Regions from separate parts of the Clostridium pabulibutyricum genome, predicted to be linked through region 1. Evidence: riboswitches for the same ligand, from Rfam matches in the RefSeq annotation. Region 1 holds a riboswitch; each other region holds the start of a gene.
The links. Region 1 has a riboswitch for S-adenosylmethionine ahead of metA (homoserine O-acetyltransferase MetA). Riboswitches for the same ligand answer to the same signal wherever they lie in the genome.

Region 1 (4,485 bases):
ACCTATAAAAACCTATGATGGTGTAAAGACAAGATATGACAATGTAAATCTTGTGATATTCAGGGAAAATACTGAAGACTTATATGCAGGAATAGAGTTTATGGTAAATCCTGATACAGCTCAGAGTGTAAAGATTATATCGAAAAAAGCCAGCGAGAGAATAGTGAGAGCTGCATTTGAGTATGCGGTTAAAAATGGAAGAAGGAAAGTTACTGCAGTTCACAAAGCAAATATAATGAAACTTTCAGATGGATTGTTTTTAAGAACTGCCCGTGATATTGCAGAGGAATATAAAAATATCGAATTTGAAGATGTTATAGTAGATGCAATGAGCATGAAGCTTGTTATGAATCCTGAAAATTATGATGTACTTGTTATGCCGAACTTATACGGAGACATTCTCTCTGATATGGCTTCCGGTCTCATAGGCGGACTTGGACTTGTACCTGGTGCCAATGTAGGAGAAAATGCTGCGGTTTTTGAAGCTGCTCATGGTTCTGCACCTGATATCGCAGGCACGGGGAAGGCAAATCCTACGGCTGTAATTCTTTCATCTGTAATGATGCTTAAACATATTGGTGAAAATGAAGCTGCAGCCAGGATAGAGAGTGCAGTTGAGTCGGTTTTGAAGGAAGGAAAAATTTTGACATGTGATCTTGGAGGAGATGCAAGTACTTCCGAGTTTACCGATGAAATAATTTCAAAACTGTAAATTATAATATGAAAGAAACCGCAGAGCTTCAATTTTTATTGGAACCTGTGGTTTCTTTATATTTACATAAGTTTGTTCAAATCATAAGGTGTTTCTTGATATACATAGTAGTTTAGCCAGTTTAAAAACAGAAGGTTTGCATGACCTTTCCATCTTGACAATGGGGTTTTCGACATGTCATCATTAGGAAAATAGTGTTTTGGAATGTCTACTTTGAGGTTTGAATTTAGATCTCTGTCGTATTCTGATTTTAAAGTCATTGTGTCATACTCTGAATGACCTGTAACGAATATCTGGCGTCCGCCCTTTGTAGCTATTATATACATTCCGGCTTCTTTGGATTCGGATAATATCTGAAGTTCCGGAATTTTTTCGACATCCTCGCGTTTGTTGTAGGTATGCCTTGAATGCGGTGCCCAGAATATGTCGTCAAATCCTCTTAGAAGTCTTATATTTTTTTTATTTATGGTATGTTCAAAAACACCAAATATCTTTTTATCCAGCGGATATTTTGGAATGCCAAAATGATGGTATAATCCTGCCTGTGCACCCCAGCATATGTGAAGTGTAGAGTATGCATTCATCAAGGACCAGTCCATGATTTTGGCAAGTTCATCCCAATAGTCTACATCTTCAAAATCAAGCTTTTCCACAGGGGCTCCGGTTATTATCATACCGTCAAATTTTCTGTACTTTACTTCATCAAAAGTTTCGTAGTATTTAAATAAATATTCTTCCGAAGTGTTTTTTGGACTGTGGGATCTTGGATACATCAAAGTTATGTCAACCTGAAGAGGTGAATTTCCAAGGAGCCGTAAAATTTGTGTTTCAGTGACGGTTTTAACCGGCATAAGATTTAATATTACTATGTTGAGAGGTCTTATGTCTTGTCTTGTTGCACGATCTTCGTTCATTACAAATATGTTTTCAGACTTCAATGTTTTACTGGCTGGTAAGTCATTGGGTATATTTATTGGCATCAAACTCATCCTTTACAAATAATAGCATTATCAAATAAGAGTCTTATTTCAAGCTACGAGTATGGAAAATAGTCATAAAAAAATAAAAGGCTGTCCTTCTATAAGAAAAACAACTTTCGGTTAAAACTATTTTTCTTATCTTTCAGAAATAATCTGTAGGAATTAACACCGTGCATTCAAATGAAAAATGCTGGTTGTCGGGCATCATTGGGCCAGTCCCTCTGCCACTCTTGATAAGACTATATTTAATTAATAAATATGATATACTATAATATTATTATTGTCAAGGAGAGGCGTTGAGCAGGATTTCAAGTTTTAATACGGGCCGGATATTTTTCTAAAAGAGGGTGGATTGAATGATTTTTGAGGAGTTTATGGATAAATTTAAGGACAGATTTATTTTCTTTGATGGAGCTATGGGAACCATGCTTCAAAAATATGGATTGAAGAAGGGAGAACCTCCGGAGATCTTGAATATAACCAGTGGAGAGAAGATAAAAAAGATACATGAGGCATATCTTGAGGCAGGAGCGGATATAATAACCACAAATACATTTGGAACAAGTGAATTAAGATGCAGATATCTTGGATATTCTCAAGAGGAAGTTCTTGAAAAAGGCATAGAGATTGCCATGTCTGCGGTCAGTGGAAAGGATGACAAGTTTGTGGCACTTGATATCGGACCTATAGGAGAGGCTATGGAACCTTTTGGAGATTTGAGCTTTGAAACTGCATACAACTTGTTTAAAAAACAGGTTCTTGTTGGAGAAAGGGAAGGCGTAGATTTTATACTGATTGAAACTATGATGGACATATGCGAGATGAAGGCAGCGGTACTTGCAGCCAGAGAAAACAGTTCTATTCCGGTATTTTGTACAATGACTTTTCAAGAAGATGGAATTACACGTTCTGGAACGGATCCTCAAACCATGGTGTTTACGCTTGAAAGTCTTGGGGCTGATGTTATTGGTGTAAATTGTTGTTCAGGCCCAAAAAAGATTAAAAAAATAGTAGATGAAATCTTGAAATATTCATCTACACCGGTAATGGTACAGCCTAATGCCGGGCTTCCAAGATATGATGGAAATAGAGCTTATTATGACATTTGCCCACACGAGTTTTCACGTTATATGAAAATTATGGCCCAAAGTGGTGTGAAAATGCTGGGAGGCTGCTGTGGTACAAATCCGAAATTTATCAAGACCATGCGGGCCGAAATAGAAAATTCTTTTTGATTTGTATGGAATAATTCAATCAATTAATATAGAATATAGTTAGAAAATAATTTTGATTGTCTTTAGGAGAAAAAATCATGGAAAGAGTTAATGGAAAGTTAAATAAGTACATACCTCAGATAAATGGAACGCTTAGGGGTCACATGATACACGTTCCAAGTGTGATAAGAGAGGCAACTGGAATTAAAGTTTTTGGAAAGAGGATAAAGTCCTTTGCATTTACAACGGACATTGCAGTAATTAAAAATATAGATGCAGATGCGGTTTTTGCGGTGTACCCTTTTACTCCACAATCTGTTATAACAGAGGCTCTTGTTGCAGCATCCGATGTTCCTATCTTTTGCGGCGTCGGAGGTGGACTCACTACGGGAAAAAGAGTGATAAACTTAGCGCTTAACGCTGAATTTACAGGGGCCATGGGTGTAGTTGTAAATAGTCCGACTCCAAATGATGTTGTTGAAGCTATAAGCAGCACTATAGACATACCTGTCATTGTAACTGTAGTTTCGGAGAAAGACGATATAAAGAGCAGGATAGAGGCGGGAACGTCTATTTTAAATGTATCTGCAGGATCAAAAACGACTTCGCTTGTAAAGAATATAAGAAATAAGTTTCCAAATTTTCCTATAATGGCTACTGGAGGCAGAAGTGACGAGAGTATAATTGAAACTATAAAATCCGGTGCAAATGCAATTTCATATACACCGCCCTCTACAGCTGAGTTGTTCAAAGAAACTATGTTTAAGTATAGAAATATGTAAATTTTAATTTTAAAATTTTTTATCTTGAACCGGTGGAGAATATCTACTGGTTTATAATTATGCATAAAATATCAAAATGATACTTTAAAGCTCAATATTAAAAAAACAGTGTTTATACACCGTATGAAAACGATTTTGAAGAAGAATACATAAAATTATTTCTACCAATACAGAAAAAAATATTGCATAATTATAATAATGTATGTATAATTATAATATAGTTTATTTTTGAAAACAAAAAATATTTATATAAAATACTCAGATGGGGGTCTTGGTTTATGAAAGATAAAGTTGTACTAGCATATTCAGGAGGATTGGATACTTCAATTATAATTCCCTGGCTTAAAGAAAACTACGATTTGGATGTTGTAGCTGTTTGTATGGACGTTGGACAGGAAGATGATTTTAATGCCATAAAAGAGAAGGCTTTAAGAACAGGAGCATCCAAAGCATATGTAGAAGACTTAAAAGATGAATTTGTAAAAGATTATATATTCAAGGCTGTAAAAGCACACCTTCTCTATGAAGATGAATATATGCTTGGAACATCTCTTGCTAGACCTCTTATGTCTAAGAAACTTGTAGAGATTGCACATAAAGAAGGAGCAAAATATATAGCACACGGCTGTACAGGAAAAGGAAATGACCAGGTGCGTTTCGAAGTGGGGATAGCATGTTTTGATCCTTCCATAGAAATAATTGCACCTTGGAGAATATGGGATATAAAATCAAGGGAAGATGCAATAGATTACGCACATGAAAAAGGTGTTGAAGTTACTGCTACAAAGAAGAAAATA
Region 2 (4,485 bases), on a different contig from region 1:
AGTCTATGTATTGTCTTTGCTTCTTTCCCTGTAGATTCGGACATTCTCTTTGCCGCCCTTCCGGTTGGAGCAGCCATCATAACCTTGAACCCAAGCTTTTCAAATATTCCAGTTATACAGTTTATTATAGTAGTCTTTCCGGTTCCAGGTCCCCCTGTTATTATCTCAACTCCATTTTCAAAGGCACCTTTTATGGCCTCTATCTGAGAAGCCGCAAATTCTATATTGCTGGCTTTTTCAAAATCACAAACTTCCTTTTCAATGTCAATTTCAATTTTATCATATTTGCTGAATTCAAGATAAAGTATTTTTTTTGTAACACTCAACTCACAATAATAGTACACAGGAAGAAAAACACATATTTTCTCCCCTGACTTTTCAAGTTTTAGCTTTCCTTTAAGCGAACTGTCATATATATTTTGTTCAACATCTTCTTTGTTCGTACCCATAAGGCTTTCAGCCTCAGACACAAGCTTTTCCAGCGGCATATACGTATTTCCGAAATTGCAAAACTTGTTTACCAAATATCTCAGTCCACTTTGAATTCTAAAAGGTGAATTTGCTTCTATACCGAGGCTTCTGGCTATCCTGTCTGCAATTTTAAAGCCTATCCCTGCTATCTCATCTGTTAAAACATATGGATTTTTCTTTACTGCATCAATAGATGACGCTCCAAATTTTTTATGTATTTTTACGCATTGATTTGCACTTATACCATATGTCTGAAGGAAAATCATTATATTTCTTACTTCACTTTGTTTTGAATAGGAATCACATATAAGATTTATCTTTTTCTGTCCTATCCCCTCTATTTCTCTAAGCCTGTCAATGTGATTATCCATTATATAAAGTGTCTCTTTGCCGAACTTTTCAACTATCTTTCTCGCAGTAACCGGACCTATTCCTGATATCGCCCCTGATGAAAGATATCTTTCAATGCCGACTGTAGTATCAGGTACAACTTCCTCGGAATATTTTATCTTGAACTGCTGGCCAAAATTAGGATGCAGAACCCACTCACCAGTAAGTTTCAAATTCTGTCCCTCCATAATAAACGGGAGGTTTCCCACTACTGTTACAATACCACTTTTATTTTTCAATTTGGCAACCACATATCCATTTTCATCATTATGAAATACTACATCATCTATAATTCCCTGTATTTCTTCCATAAAGCTCCCCTATTTCTCAAAATACTATTAATATATTTCATTATAACATATCAAAAGCACGTCCCTTAAAGGTACGTGCTTTTATTTACAAATATTTCTTTATATCATCTACTTTGTTCAATTGTTCCCAAGGTACATCCAAATCCGTTCTTCCAAAATGTCCATATGCCGCAACTTGTCTATATATAGGTCTTTTTAAATCAAGTTCTCTAATGATTGCACCCGGTCTTAAATCAAAGGTTTTATTTATTATATCAACAACCTTGTCATCCGATATTTTCCCCGTTCCAAATGTATCTACCGTTATAGACACAGGTTTTGCAACTCCTATGGCATAAGCAAGCTGTATCTCGAGTTTATCAGAAACACCTGCTGCAACAAGATTTTTTGCCACCCATCTTGCAGCATATGCTGCCGATCTGTCAACTTTGGTTGGATCTTTTCCGGAAAATGCTCCTCCGCCGTGTCTTCCATATCCACCATAAGTATCTACTATTATCTTTCTTCCGGTAAGTCCCGAATCACCTTGAGGACCTCCTACGACAAATCTTCCTGTAGGATTTATAAAATATTTAGTATTCTCATCAAGAAACTTTGCAGGTATTATAGGTTTTATAACTTTTTCTATTATATCCTCTCTTATCTGCTCCTGAGTTACATGTGGATCATGCTGTGATGAAACTACAACCGTGTCTATTCTCACAGGCTTGTCATCTTCGTATTCTACAGTAACCTGAGTCTTTCCATCAGGCCTCAAATATGAAAGTGTACCGTCTTTTCTTACATCAGCCAACTTTTTTGAAAGTTTATGAGCCATATTTATTGGAAGAGGCATATATTCCGGAGTTTCGTTTGTAGCAAATCCAAACATCATTCCCTGATCTCCGGCACCTACTGCATCTACTTTGTCCATTTCTCCTGATTTAGCCTCAAAAGCTTCATTTACTCCCATTGCTATATCCGAAGACTGCTCATCTATTGAAGATATTACAGAACAAGTATCACAATCAAAACCGTATTTAGCTCTAGTATAACCTATTTCTTTTACAGTTTTTCTGACTATCTTTGGAATGTCAACATAGCACTTAGTTGATATTTCTCCCATAATCATAATCATCCCTGTAGTAGTCACTGTTTCACAAGCTACTCTTCCATCAGGATCTTGTGCCAGTATGGAATCAAGTATTGCGTCTGATATCTGATCGCACATTTTATCTGGATGTCCTTCTGTAACCGACTCAGAAGTGAATAACTTTCTCATATAATTTTACCTCCATCTGTATAAAATAAAAAACCTCTTCATAAGAAGAGGTCAATAAACATATCAACTCTCTTATCTCGCAGAAAAACTGCAGGAATTGGCACCTTAGTAAAATTACTGGTTGCCGGGTTTCATAGGGCCCTTTCCCTCCACCTCTCTCGATAAGAGTTTTAAATTGTAAAATAAAAAACACCAACTAGTGTTTTTTATATGGTGGAGGAAGATGGATTCGAACCATCGAAGTCGATGACAACAGATTTACAGTCTGCCCCCTTTAGCCACTCGGGAATTCCTCCAAATTTGGTGCTGGCAGTAGGCATCGAACCCACGACCTACTGATTACAAGTCAGTTGCTCTACCATCTGAGCTATGCCAGCTTATTCACTTGTTACATTAAAACCAAAATCCATAATTAATGGTGGGCACAACAGGGCTCGAACCTGTGACCCTCTGCTTGTAAGGCAGATGCTCTCCCAGCTGAGCTATGCGCCCATAATACTTGGTGGAGGAAGATGGATTCGAACCATCGAAGTCGATGACAACAGATTTACAGTCTGCCCCCTTTAGCCACTCGGGAATTCCTCCAAATTTGGTGCTGGCAGTAGGCATCGAACCCACGACCTACTGATTACAAGTCAGTTGCTCTACCATCTGAGCTATGCCAGCCTATTCACTACTTTAAATCAACTGCCGTACAAAGCAGCAAATACATTAACGTATGTTAGTATAACGTGTAGTTGGCTTTTTTTCAAATTCTATTTTTTCTTATATTTTGATAAACATCCTTTATTTACTCTGTATTACTTGTTTTTTCTCACAAAATCATACCTTTGCAAGTGTCATTTTTTTTGTAGTATTCTAATTTGAATCAAGCAATCATATAGATTATATATGACTTTTTAAAAACACGGATCATACATGAAAAAATAAAAAGCTTAATCAAAGAGGTGACATTGTGAACAAAATAAAAGCAAAGTATACAAATCCATTGGTATATCACAAACTAGGGAATTTTTTAAAAGATTATATAAGTAAAAATACAATCCTAGTGTGTATCGGTACAGACAGATACATAGGTGACTGCCTTGGACCTATGGTAGGTACATTACTTACATATAAACATTTTCCTCTTCCTGTCTACGGTACAATACAAGAACCTATACATGCCCTGAATATCAATAGAAAACTTGATGAAATCAAATTGAAACACAAAAACTGTAACATTCTTGGGATAGATGCCTGCCTTGGTGATACTGAAAGTATAGGAGAAATCCAAATAAGGGATTTTCCTGTCCATCCTGGAAAAGGTGTTGGAAAATCACTTCCAAATGTCGGAGAGGCTTCCATAATAGGTATCGTGGATTCAAATGCAAATAGGAATTTGTTCAGCAGTTCCAACAACATACGTCTAAATCTTATTTTATCCATGTCAAAGGTAATCCTTGACTCATTGACACATGCATATAACCTATATGAAAACTCAGATAAAATATATTAGTTAAAAAATCTAACTTATTAGAAAATTTACTAATAAATTAGATTCTTAATTTAATCAATAATAGTTATATCATCTCCAGTAAACGTAATCTCCATTTTATCAAGATATTCAAGTACTTTTCCTGTTCCAAGAGCTACACATGATACTGCATCTTCTGCAACATACACAGGCACATTTGTAGTGTTGTGTATAAGATCATTCAATCCATTCAGCAAAGCTCCTCCTCCAGTCATTATAATGCCTTTATCTGCTATATCAGCAGCAAGTTCAGGAGGAGTTTTTTCAAGTACTGCATGAGTAGTATCGGCTATTGCATTTATAGTATCTTTAAGTGCCTCTCTCATCTCATCCGAGGTCACTCTTATATTTTTAGGAAGTCCAGTGACGAGATCTCTACCTCTTATTTCCATTCCATCATCACTTCCGTCAAATGCCGATCCTATATTTATCTTCAACTCTTCCGCAGTTCTTTCACCTATCATAAGTTTTCGCTGTTTTCTTATGAATTTCATTATTGCTTCATCAAACTTGTCTCCTGCAACTTTGATTGATGA
Region 3 (4,485 bases), on a different contig from region 1:
TAATTTCAACTGGTGGAAATCTCATAAGAAAAGCAAATTCTTTTGTAGGTTCCGATACCATTGAACTTCTTAAAAAATATAACATAAACAAGGCTTTCATGGCTTCCACGGGAATATCAATAAAAAATGGCATAACAAACAGTTCAATGCAGGAATATGAGATAAAAAAACTTGTTGTACAAAAGAGTCATACTGTATACGTTCTTGTAGATCACTCAAAATTTGGGATTTCCTCTTTAATGACATATTGTTCCATGGATAACGTAGATTATATCATAACAGACAAAAAACCTCAGGATAATTACGTGGAATTCATTGAAAAGAACAACACTAATTTAATAATATCATCAAGTGACAAATACATGTCCATGCAAAAATGATTCATTAAATAAAAGAGCTGCCTCGGGCAGCTCTTTTATTTAATCTACAATATAACTACTGGTTTTATTAAATCCTTTGGCTTATTTTTCATAAGAAGAAGTGCTTCCTCTATATGGTCAAAACCATGGTACACATATGTAACAAGCTTTCCAGAATCAACACGATTGTGTCTTACAAGATCAATCAATCTCTCCATTCTTAGCCTTCCACCAGGACATAATCCACCTTTTATTGTCTTATGGGCCATTCCGCATCCCCATTCTTCTCTTGGTATTTCAAGATTTTCACTTTCACCCTCTATAAGTACAGTAGAGTGACTGTCTGAAATGCTAACTGCATATTTCTTAAGCCTCATCATGCATCTGCTTCAACCCAGTATATCCGAAAAACTGTATCTTGCTCTCATTCCAGTATATTTATTTACCATATTATATACCTTTTGAATATCTTTAAGCATTATAACTACAGCCAGCATTTTATCTTTTCCATCCCTTATCGGTGTGAAGCTTTTTTTATTTAGATATACCGTACCATCGGTATTTTCATATTCTGGTCTTGCTATTTGATCATAGATATGTTTCCAGATAATTTTCTATTGACTTTACGGCTGCAGCTACAAGACCCAGGGTATGTTTATATACAAACTGACGCTTGCATGTTAAATTAATCATCCCTTTTCCTCCAAAAGTAATCTATATATAGACATTATAGCATTTACAAGTATATTTATAAAAATCAGACCCATCCAATTTGGATAGGTCTGCTGTATCTAATTATTCTCTTTTAAAGTCATATCAAACTTTAGAAAGCGCCTGATTCAAATCATATATAAGATCGTCCGCACCTTCAACTCCTATTGAAAGTCTTATGAGATCCGGAGTTATCCCGGCTGCTCTCTGCTGCTCTTCATTAAGTTCTGCATGTGTTGTGCTTGCAGGATGGATTACAAGTGATTTTGCATCTGCCACATTTGCAAGGAGAGAGAAAAGTTCAAGACTGTTTATAAACTTCTTCCCTGCTTCAAGTCCTCCTTTTATACCAAAGGTGAAAATTGAACCTGCTCCCTTTGGCAAATACTTCTTTGCAAGCTCTTTGTATGGATTTCCTTCAAGTTCCGGATAGTTTACCCATGCAACTTTTGGATGGTTGCTTAAAAATTCAACTATTTTCCTTGTATTTTCTACATGTCTTTCAACTCTAAGCGAAAGTGATTCAAGTCCTAAAAGGAAATAAAATGCACTTTGTGGACTTAAGGTCGCTCCTGTATTTCTAAGCAGCTGTACTCTTGCTTTTGTTGCAAAAGCAGTAGGACCAAGATCTGCATATACAAGTCCGTTATAACTTTCATCAGGTGTTGTGAAATCAGGGAACTTTCCGCTTCCGGCCCAGTCGAATTTTCCTCCGTCCACTATTATTCCACCAAGAGTTGTTCCATGTCCTCCTATGAATTTTGTAGCGGAATGTACAACTACGTCTGCACCATATTCTATTGGTCTTACAAGATATGGGGTTCCAAATGTATTGTCTATGATAAAAGGTATTTTGTTGTCATGTGCTACATTTGCTACAGCCTCTATGTCAAGAATATTTATCTTTGGATTTCCTATCGTTTCTGCATAAACAGCTTTCGTCTTGTCATTTATGGCTTTTCTTATGTTTTCAGGATCATCGGGATCAACAAATACAACATCAATTCCAAGTTTTTTAAGTGTTACTGAAAACAACTCATATGTCCCACCGTACAAAGTGCTTGCTGCAACTATGTTGTCTCCTGCACTCGCAACATTCAAAACTGCATAAAGTATTGCTGCAAGTCCGGATGCTGTTGCAAGTCCTGCACTTCCGCCTTCAAGAGCTGCAACTCTCTTTTCAAATACATCTTCTGTTGGATTCATTATTCTTCCGTAAACATTTCCCGGTTTCTTAAGCTGAAAAAAATCAGCTGCCTCGTCTGCATCTTTAAAAACAAAAGATGTGGTTTGGTATATTGGAACCGCCCTTGCTCCTGTTGCAGGATCCGGTACCTGTCCTGCATGAACCTGTAATGTTTCAAATGACAATTTTCTCTCTTTGCTCATTCCTATCTCTCCTTTTTAATTAAAAAATAAAAACTTCCTACAGTGAAACTGTAAGAAGTAAGAATTATCAATGTTTCTCATCTTTCAGGTTTCACCTGCTGGAATTAGCACCGTCGAATAAAAATTCATTCAGGTTGCCGGACATCATAGGGCCAGTCCCTCCGCCTCTCTTGATAAGAAGTTCAATATTAAATTTGTATTAAATATATGTTTACTATACATTCTTGAATTTTAATTGTCAATATAAATTTCAAACTTTTTTTATATTTGTGAAAGTGCATTTTTTATATCTTCTTTTATGTCATCCGTATCTTCTATACCCACAGATAGTCTTACCAAGTCATCATACACACCCATCTGCTGTCTTTCCTTATCCGTGTTGTTTGCACATATTGTAGATGCCGGATGTATTATTATAGTTTTAGTATCACCTATATTCGTAAGATTCAATATAAGTTTTAAACTGTTTAAAAACTTATATGCCCTTTCCTTACTGCCAAGTCTAAACGTAAGTATACTCCCCGCACCCTTTTTATAATATTTCTCAGCAAGGCAATGATACTTCGAACTTTCAAGTCCAGGATAGTTTACCGCATCAACTTTATCCTGCTTCTCAAGATATCTCGCAATTTCAAGGGCATTTTTACAGTGTCTCTCCATCCTAAGTGAAAGAGTCTCAATTCCGGTTAAATTCAGAAAGGCTGTAGAAGGTGACATGGCAGGTCCTACATCTCTTCCTATCGTGTCTTTCAATTTTGCCGTAAATGCCATTTTCCCATACTGTTTTGCATAAGCTGCAAAGCCTTTATGCTTTGGACTTCTATATTTGCTACTTCCTCCGTCTATTATAATTCCACCTATTGAGTTGGACGTTCCATTTATATACTTGGAGGCAGAATGCACGACAATATCCACTCCATGCTCAAGAGGTCTTATAAGATAAGGAGTTGTTATTGTGGAATCCACTGCAAAAATTATATCATTTAGACTGCATATTCCAGCAATGCCTTCGATATCGAGTATATCAAGTTTCGGATTTCCTATGGTTTCTGCAAACACGAGCTTTGTATTTTCAGTTATCTCCTCTTGAAGTGACTCTCTTGTAATATCATCTAAAAATTTTACTTTTATGCCCAGCGAAGTAAGATTTCTTATAAGCGTATAAGTTCCTCCATACAATCCACTTGATGCAATTATTTCATCTCCTGGAGCAACTGTGTTCATTATTACAAGATAAATTGCACTCATTCCAGATGCTGCAGCTGTTGCAACAAATCCATTTTCAAGACTTGCCATTCTTCTTTCAAAGGACATTACCGTAGGATTTGACATCCTCGTATACGCATATCCCATAGCCTTTCCATTAAATATATTTTCAAGCTTTTCAGCGCTGGTATACGCATATGCATTCGTAAGGTACACCGGCGTATTTGTAGAACCGGTATAATCTATATTCAAATTTCCATGTATCAGTTTAGTATCGAATTTCATAATTTCACCTCAAATCTCAAAGGTACCCATAAAAAGATTCTATCTATTTCTTTTCTATTACAAGTAAATTGTATCCATCATAATTTTTGTCTATTGAAACTATCTTATGACCCTCTTTTTTAACACTTTCCGGAACATTGTTTATAGGATCTCCATCATCAATGTAAAATCCTTTTTTCTCGCCGGACCTTATTTTTGAAAGTTCAATTTTAACCTTGACAAAATTTATGGGACACTTTACTCCTCTGAAATCTACAACTTCAGTGTCATTTTCAGCTTCAGAATTGTTTTCAGTATTTACAGCTTTCGAAACTGTTTCATTTTCTTTTGCAAGTGTTATTTCAAGTTTTCCATCCAATGACTTATACATGTCATTTACTTTATTGAAAAGGTACTCAACTTCATCAATTTTATCTGAAATATCGTCTATATCCCCAATTTTAAAATCTATTAGAGTGTCAAATAAATCTTTAACCGATTTTTTCACATATCCTGCATTCACAAAGTTCTTTGCAAATTGTGCAAATATCTCCCT
Region 4 (4,485 bases), on a different contig from region 1:
AGTCCAAGCTGACAGGTAGACGCTCCAACACATGTTACTGAATTATCCATTGCATATATCGAGGTAAACTTTCCTATTATATCTATAAGTTTCTCAGCATCCTTCTCTTTCAAATCTCGTATAAAAAATGCCTGTGTATTTGTAATTCTAATTGAAATTTCATAATCAAGCTGTGCTATAAAATCAAGTACACTATCTAAATTCGAAACTTCCAGATTCCCGCTTTGCGGATGTACATAAACTGAATAAAATCCAGGCTGTTTCTGAGGGAAAAGTATATTTTCAAGTTCTTTCGATATTTCCACGTTTTTCACAAACCGTTCTGTTTTGTTGACTATGAACTCATCTTCCTTTACTTTTACTTCAAGTCCGCCCTCTTTCTTGAGTTTTTCCACTTCACTTTCAAACAACTCTATGAATTTTTCCTGTCCGAGCCTCATAAGTATATATCTTATTCGTGCCTTGTGTTTGTTAGTCCTGTCACCCTCTGCTTCAAATACATTTTTCATAGCCTGTATATAGTACAATATATCCTCTGCATTTATAAAATCTCTAAGTTTTATAGATACTCTTGGATTTCCTCCAAAGCCACCTGCTCCATACAGCACAAATCCCTTTTTCCCATCCACTATCTTTGCAATAAAGCCAAGGTCTGACATAGCTGCATTACCGGTATCTTCAGGGCTGTTTGAAAATGCTATTTTATATTTTCTAGGCATGTTCATTGTTGTAGGATCCTTGATAAGATAGTTTGTAGCCGCTTTCATATATGGCGTTACATCAAATACATCATCGATAGATACTCCCGAAAGTGGTGAACATTCGATATTTCTTACAGTGTTTCCACCTGTTCCCTTTGTTATTATTCCTACTTTTACAAGTGCATCCATCAAAGGATAAGCTGAATCCAGGCTTACACCGTGAAATTGTATGTCCTGTCTCGAAGTAAATTTTATTTTCCCATTTGCATATTTCTTTGCCAGGTCGCTTATACATTGAAACTGTTTTAATGTTATAACTCCTCCAGGTATTCTAGTCCTCAGCATATATGTCTCTTTTTCTCTCTGTTCATACAACCCCATGGATACTCTAAACGCCTTGAATCTGACAGGATTTATGCTTTTTTCGGCATACTGTTTGGATTTTTCTTTTATAGATTCTATGGAATCATAATTATCCTGGCTTATATCTATCATAAATATCACACTCCTTAACAAACTTATATTTTTATTTTAAGTAAATTTATATTCAAGTTTTTCAACATTTTTGTCCTTGTCAACCTTGAAAAAGTTAAAAACAGGCTCTTTCTTTTGAAGAGAAAGTATTCCATATAATATTCCCGGATCAAATGCAAGTTTTTTGTCTTCCTCTGACGGCCTTGAAGGTGAATATGGATGTGAATGATAGTTTCCAATCATAACAAATCCTTCACTTCTTATAAGCTTCACAACAGCAAACTGTTCCTTTGGATCCATTGAAAAATGTTCACTGCTGTGATCCATATTGGTTAAGGAATATACCCTGTCTATATATACGTCCCCTTTCTCGTCTTTGTGTCCTCCAATATATCCACAACACTCATTTGGGAATTCTTCTTTTGCCTGTCTTATAATTTTACTATACTCAATTTTATCAAAATAAATCATAATCAATCACCCTTTTAAATTACCATTTTTCAAATCACAAGCCGCCTGTTCATAATCTATAAGGTTCTTTATTTTAGGATTTTCACTGCATATTCCGCATTTTTTATTTTTTGATACTTTTATTTTTCTAAAATTCATTGTAAGTGCATTATAAGTCAAAAGATATCCTGCAAGATTATCACCAAGGCCGAGTAAATATTTAAGAGCCTCGGTTGCCTGAAGTGTTCCTACAACTCCGCCCATCACTCCGAGAACGCCCGCCTCCCTGCATGTCGGTACAACTCCTGCTGGTGGCGGTGACTGGAATATACACCTATAGCATGGCGTACCATTATCTGGTATATAAGTCGTAAGCTGTCCCTGAAATCTTATTATGCCTCCATGAGAAAAAGGCTTTTTTGCAAGTACACACGCATCATTTATAAGAAACTTTGAAGGAAAATTATCTGTTCCATCTATTATAAAATCATAGTCCTTATCCTTTATTATATCTAAAATATTACTCGAATCCACAAGTTCATTATAAGTTACTACATTTACATCCGGATTGAGTTCATTTATAGTTTCCATTCCTGACTGTACTTTTGGTTTTCCTACATCTTTTGTCTGATGTATTATCTGTCTTTGAAGATTTGAAAGATCCACCACATCACCGTCTACAAGCCCTATTGTACCAATTCCTGCCGCTGCAAGATACATGGCTGCTGGCGCTCCAAGTCCTCCGGTTCCTATAACTAGAACCTTTGAATTTAAAAGTTCTTCCTGTCCCTCAACTCCAACTTCAGACAATATTATGTGTCTCGAATACCTTTCTATCTGATCTTCGCTAAAATCCAAAACTTCCACCCCCCATAAAATACAAAAAGTCTATCCTATCATTTTCTTTCAAAACAACAGCGTCAAATTTATCTCTATCTAAAAATTCATCATTAAGCTGAACAGAAACCATCTCCGGCATTTCCACATTTTCTATCTTCAAGATTTCAGTAATTGTTACACCGTCTTTTATAGTTTTCTCTTCTCCGTTTACCTTTATATTCATAAATTTCCTCCTTATTATTTTACGTAAAATATACAATCAATTCTTTTTCGTTTTAACCATTTTGGTCATAACTTTTTATAAAATAAAAAACCTTCTTGAAATGAGTTACAAGAAAGTATCTTCAAGTTTCTCATCTTTCAGGTGACTTAATACCTGCTGGAATTGGCACCATGGAAAGCAAATCAGGTTGCCGGGCATCATTGGGCCAGTCCCTCCACCTCTCGTGATAAGAATTTTCATATTAAATTAATTAAATAATACCACACGCAAATTAATTTTGTCAATAAAATATTTTTCATTATCTTTTATCCATTTTAAAAATAAGTCTATAGCATCGCTGTTTGACTTAAATGTTAAAATATTTTACTATTTAATAGGTGCTAAATATTTAGGAGGTATACATATGGAGACAAAATTATTATTGATAAGACATGGACAAACTCCATGGAATAAACTTGGAAAATTTCAGGGATGCTCTGACATCGAATTATCGGATGAAGGCATAAAGCAAGCTGAACATCTCTCGGAATACTTAAATGGAAATTTTGATTGTGTATATGCAAGTCCGCTTAAACGTGCAAGGAAAACTGCAGAAATAATTGCAGCCAAAAGTGAAACCAAACCTATAATTGTTAATGACCTGCGTGAAATAAATTTTGGCCTCTGGGAAGGCCTTACCATAGATGAAATAGAAAACAGCTATGAAGAACAATTTGAAGTATGGAAAAAAAATCCCGGTGATGCTGTTTTGTATGAAGGAGAAATGCATTTAAAAAATGCTTGTGATAGAATCAAAAAGGCACTTATTGATATTGTATCCAAAAACAAATACAAAAAAATACTTGTGGTAGCCCACGGAGGTATATTAAAAGCAGCTATCTTGGCTATCTTTAATTTAGATCCGGGAATGTACCACAATATGTTTTTGACAAATACTTCTGTAACAGAGCTAGTTTTCAGCGATGATCATGCTCCCGTTTTATATACTCTAAACAATACAGCTCATCTTTCAAAATAACTCTAACTCTTCTTAATTACCTTATTCCTATTTAATCCATTGTACACTATTCTGCTGCATACTAATCCAAGAATTGCTCCTGCAATAACATCAGTAGGATAGTGTACGTATAAATATAATCTTGAGAATCCTATCAAAATAGCAATTGTAAAAAAAAGTACAGAATACTTCTTAAAATACTTCGACAAAATTCCTGCAGCCGCAAATGCTGCAGTCGTATGTCCAGAAGGAAAAGAATATGAAACTGGTTTTTCAATAATCATGTTAATTACACTGGATTCTAAGAAAGGTCTTGGCCTTTGTATTATATTCTTTAATATCTCCTGTCCCAGAATAGTTCCAAGAAGCATCGCACATAAAACCCCTATGACCGCAGTTTTGTTTTTCTTTCTAATCAAAATAAATGCTGAAATTACAATCCATATTATTCCTAGATTTCCAAGAGATGTTACAACAATCATTGCTTCATCCATAACTGAACTTCTCATATGATTTTGTATAAACTGAAGTATATTATTGTCAAATCCATTCATTGAAAACATAGCATATTCCTCCATGAAGTTCTTTAACAAATAGTTGTATTATACAAGAAATAAAACTATATTTCAAATTGGTTTTAAACTTTGTTGAACTTTTTACTTGAAGTAAGTATTGTATCAACTATATTTCTTTCTACAGAAGTTATATAATGATTTTTCTTAAATGCAATAGATATATAAAAGGTTATAGAATCATTAAGATGTATTGCTTTTATAGAATCCATATCCCTGACAGACTTG

Region 2: linked by a shared signal. The riboswitch ahead of metK (methionine adenosyltransferase) and the one ahead of metA (homoserine O-acetyltransferase MetA) in region 1 are both predicted to bind S-adenosylmethionine.
Region 3: linked by a shared signal. The riboswitch ahead of AC4CVH_RS09980 (O-acetylhomoserine aminocarboxypropyltransferase/cysteine synthase family protein) and the one ahead of metA (homoserine O-acetyltransferase MetA) in region 1 are both predicted to bind S-adenosylmethionine.
Region 4: linked by a shared signal. The riboswitch ahead of thiS (sulfur carrier protein ThiS) and the one ahead of metA (homoserine O-acetyltransferase MetA) in region 1 are both predicted to bind S-adenosylmethionine.

Annotation. Positions count from the first base shown of each region.
Region 1 is NZ_JBZAYZ010000003.1:260,695-265,179, reverse strand. It holds gene AC4CVH_RS06390 (isocitrate/isopropylmalate dehydrogenase family protein) at 1-712, shown strand, start outside; gene metA (homoserine O-acetyltransferase MetA) at 775-1,692, opposite strand; SAM riboswitch class I at 1,825-1,932, opposite strand; gene AC4CVH_RS06380 (homocysteine S-methyltransferase family protein) at 2,049-2,927, shown strand; gene AC4CVH_RS06375 (beta/alpha barrel domain-containing protein) at 3,005-3,688, shown strand; gene AC4CVH_RS06370 (argininosuccinate synthase) at 3,967-4,485, shown strand, end outside.
Region 2 is NZ_JBZAYZ010000009.1:27,574-32,058, forward strand. It holds gene recD2 (SF1B family DNA helicase RecD2) at 1-1,172, opposite strand, end outside; gene metK (methionine adenosyltransferase) at 1,258-2,433, opposite strand; SAM riboswitch class I at 2,503-2,601, opposite strand; tRNA gene AC4CVH_RS10525 (tRNA-Tyr) at 2,645-2,729, opposite strand; tRNA gene AC4CVH_RS10530 (tRNA-Thr) at 2,735-2,810, opposite strand; tRNA gene AC4CVH_RS10535 (tRNA-Val) at 2,850-2,925, opposite strand; tRNA gene AC4CVH_RS10540 (tRNA-Tyr) at 2,934-3,018, opposite strand; tRNA gene AC4CVH_RS10545 (tRNA-Thr) at 3,024-3,099, opposite strand; gene yyaC (spore protease YyaC) at 3,389-3,931, shown strand; gene AC4CVH_RS10555 (rod shape-determining protein) at 3,982-4,485, opposite strand, start outside.
Region 3 is NZ_JBZAYZ010000008.1:67,888-72,372, forward strand. It holds gene AC4CVH_RS09970 (DeoR/GlpR family DNA-binding transcription regulator) at 1-380, shown strand, start outside; partial or broken gene AC4CVH_RS09975 (NAD(P)-dependent alcohol dehydrogenase) at 425-676, opposite strand; gene AC4CVH_RS09980 (O-acetylhomoserine aminocarboxypropyltransferase/cysteine synthase family protein) at 1,176-2,459, opposite strand; SAM riboswitch class I at 2,534-2,639, opposite strand; gene AC4CVH_RS09985 (O-acetylhomoserine aminocarboxypropyltransferase/cysteine synthase family protein) at 2,721-3,950, opposite strand; gene AC4CVH_RS09990 (ferredoxin-like domain-containing protein) at 3,994-4,485, opposite strand, start outside.
Region 4 is NZ_JBZAYZ010000008.1:73,004-77,488, forward strand. It holds gene AC4CVH_RS09990 (ferredoxin-like domain-containing protein) at 1-1,196, opposite strand, end outside; gene AC4CVH_RS09995 (M67 family metallopeptidase) at 1,233-1,646, opposite strand; gene AC4CVH_RS10000 (HesA/MoeB/ThiF family protein) at 1,653-2,483, opposite strand; gene thiS (sulfur carrier protein ThiS) at 2,473-2,688, opposite strand; SAM riboswitch class I at 2,816-2,921, opposite strand; gene AC4CVH_RS10010 (histidine phosphatase family protein) at 3,092-3,706, shown strand; gene AC4CVH_RS10015 (phosphatase PAP2 family protein) at 3,709-4,248, opposite strand; gene AC4CVH_RS10020 (LysR family transcriptional regulator) at 4,323-4,485, opposite strand, start outside.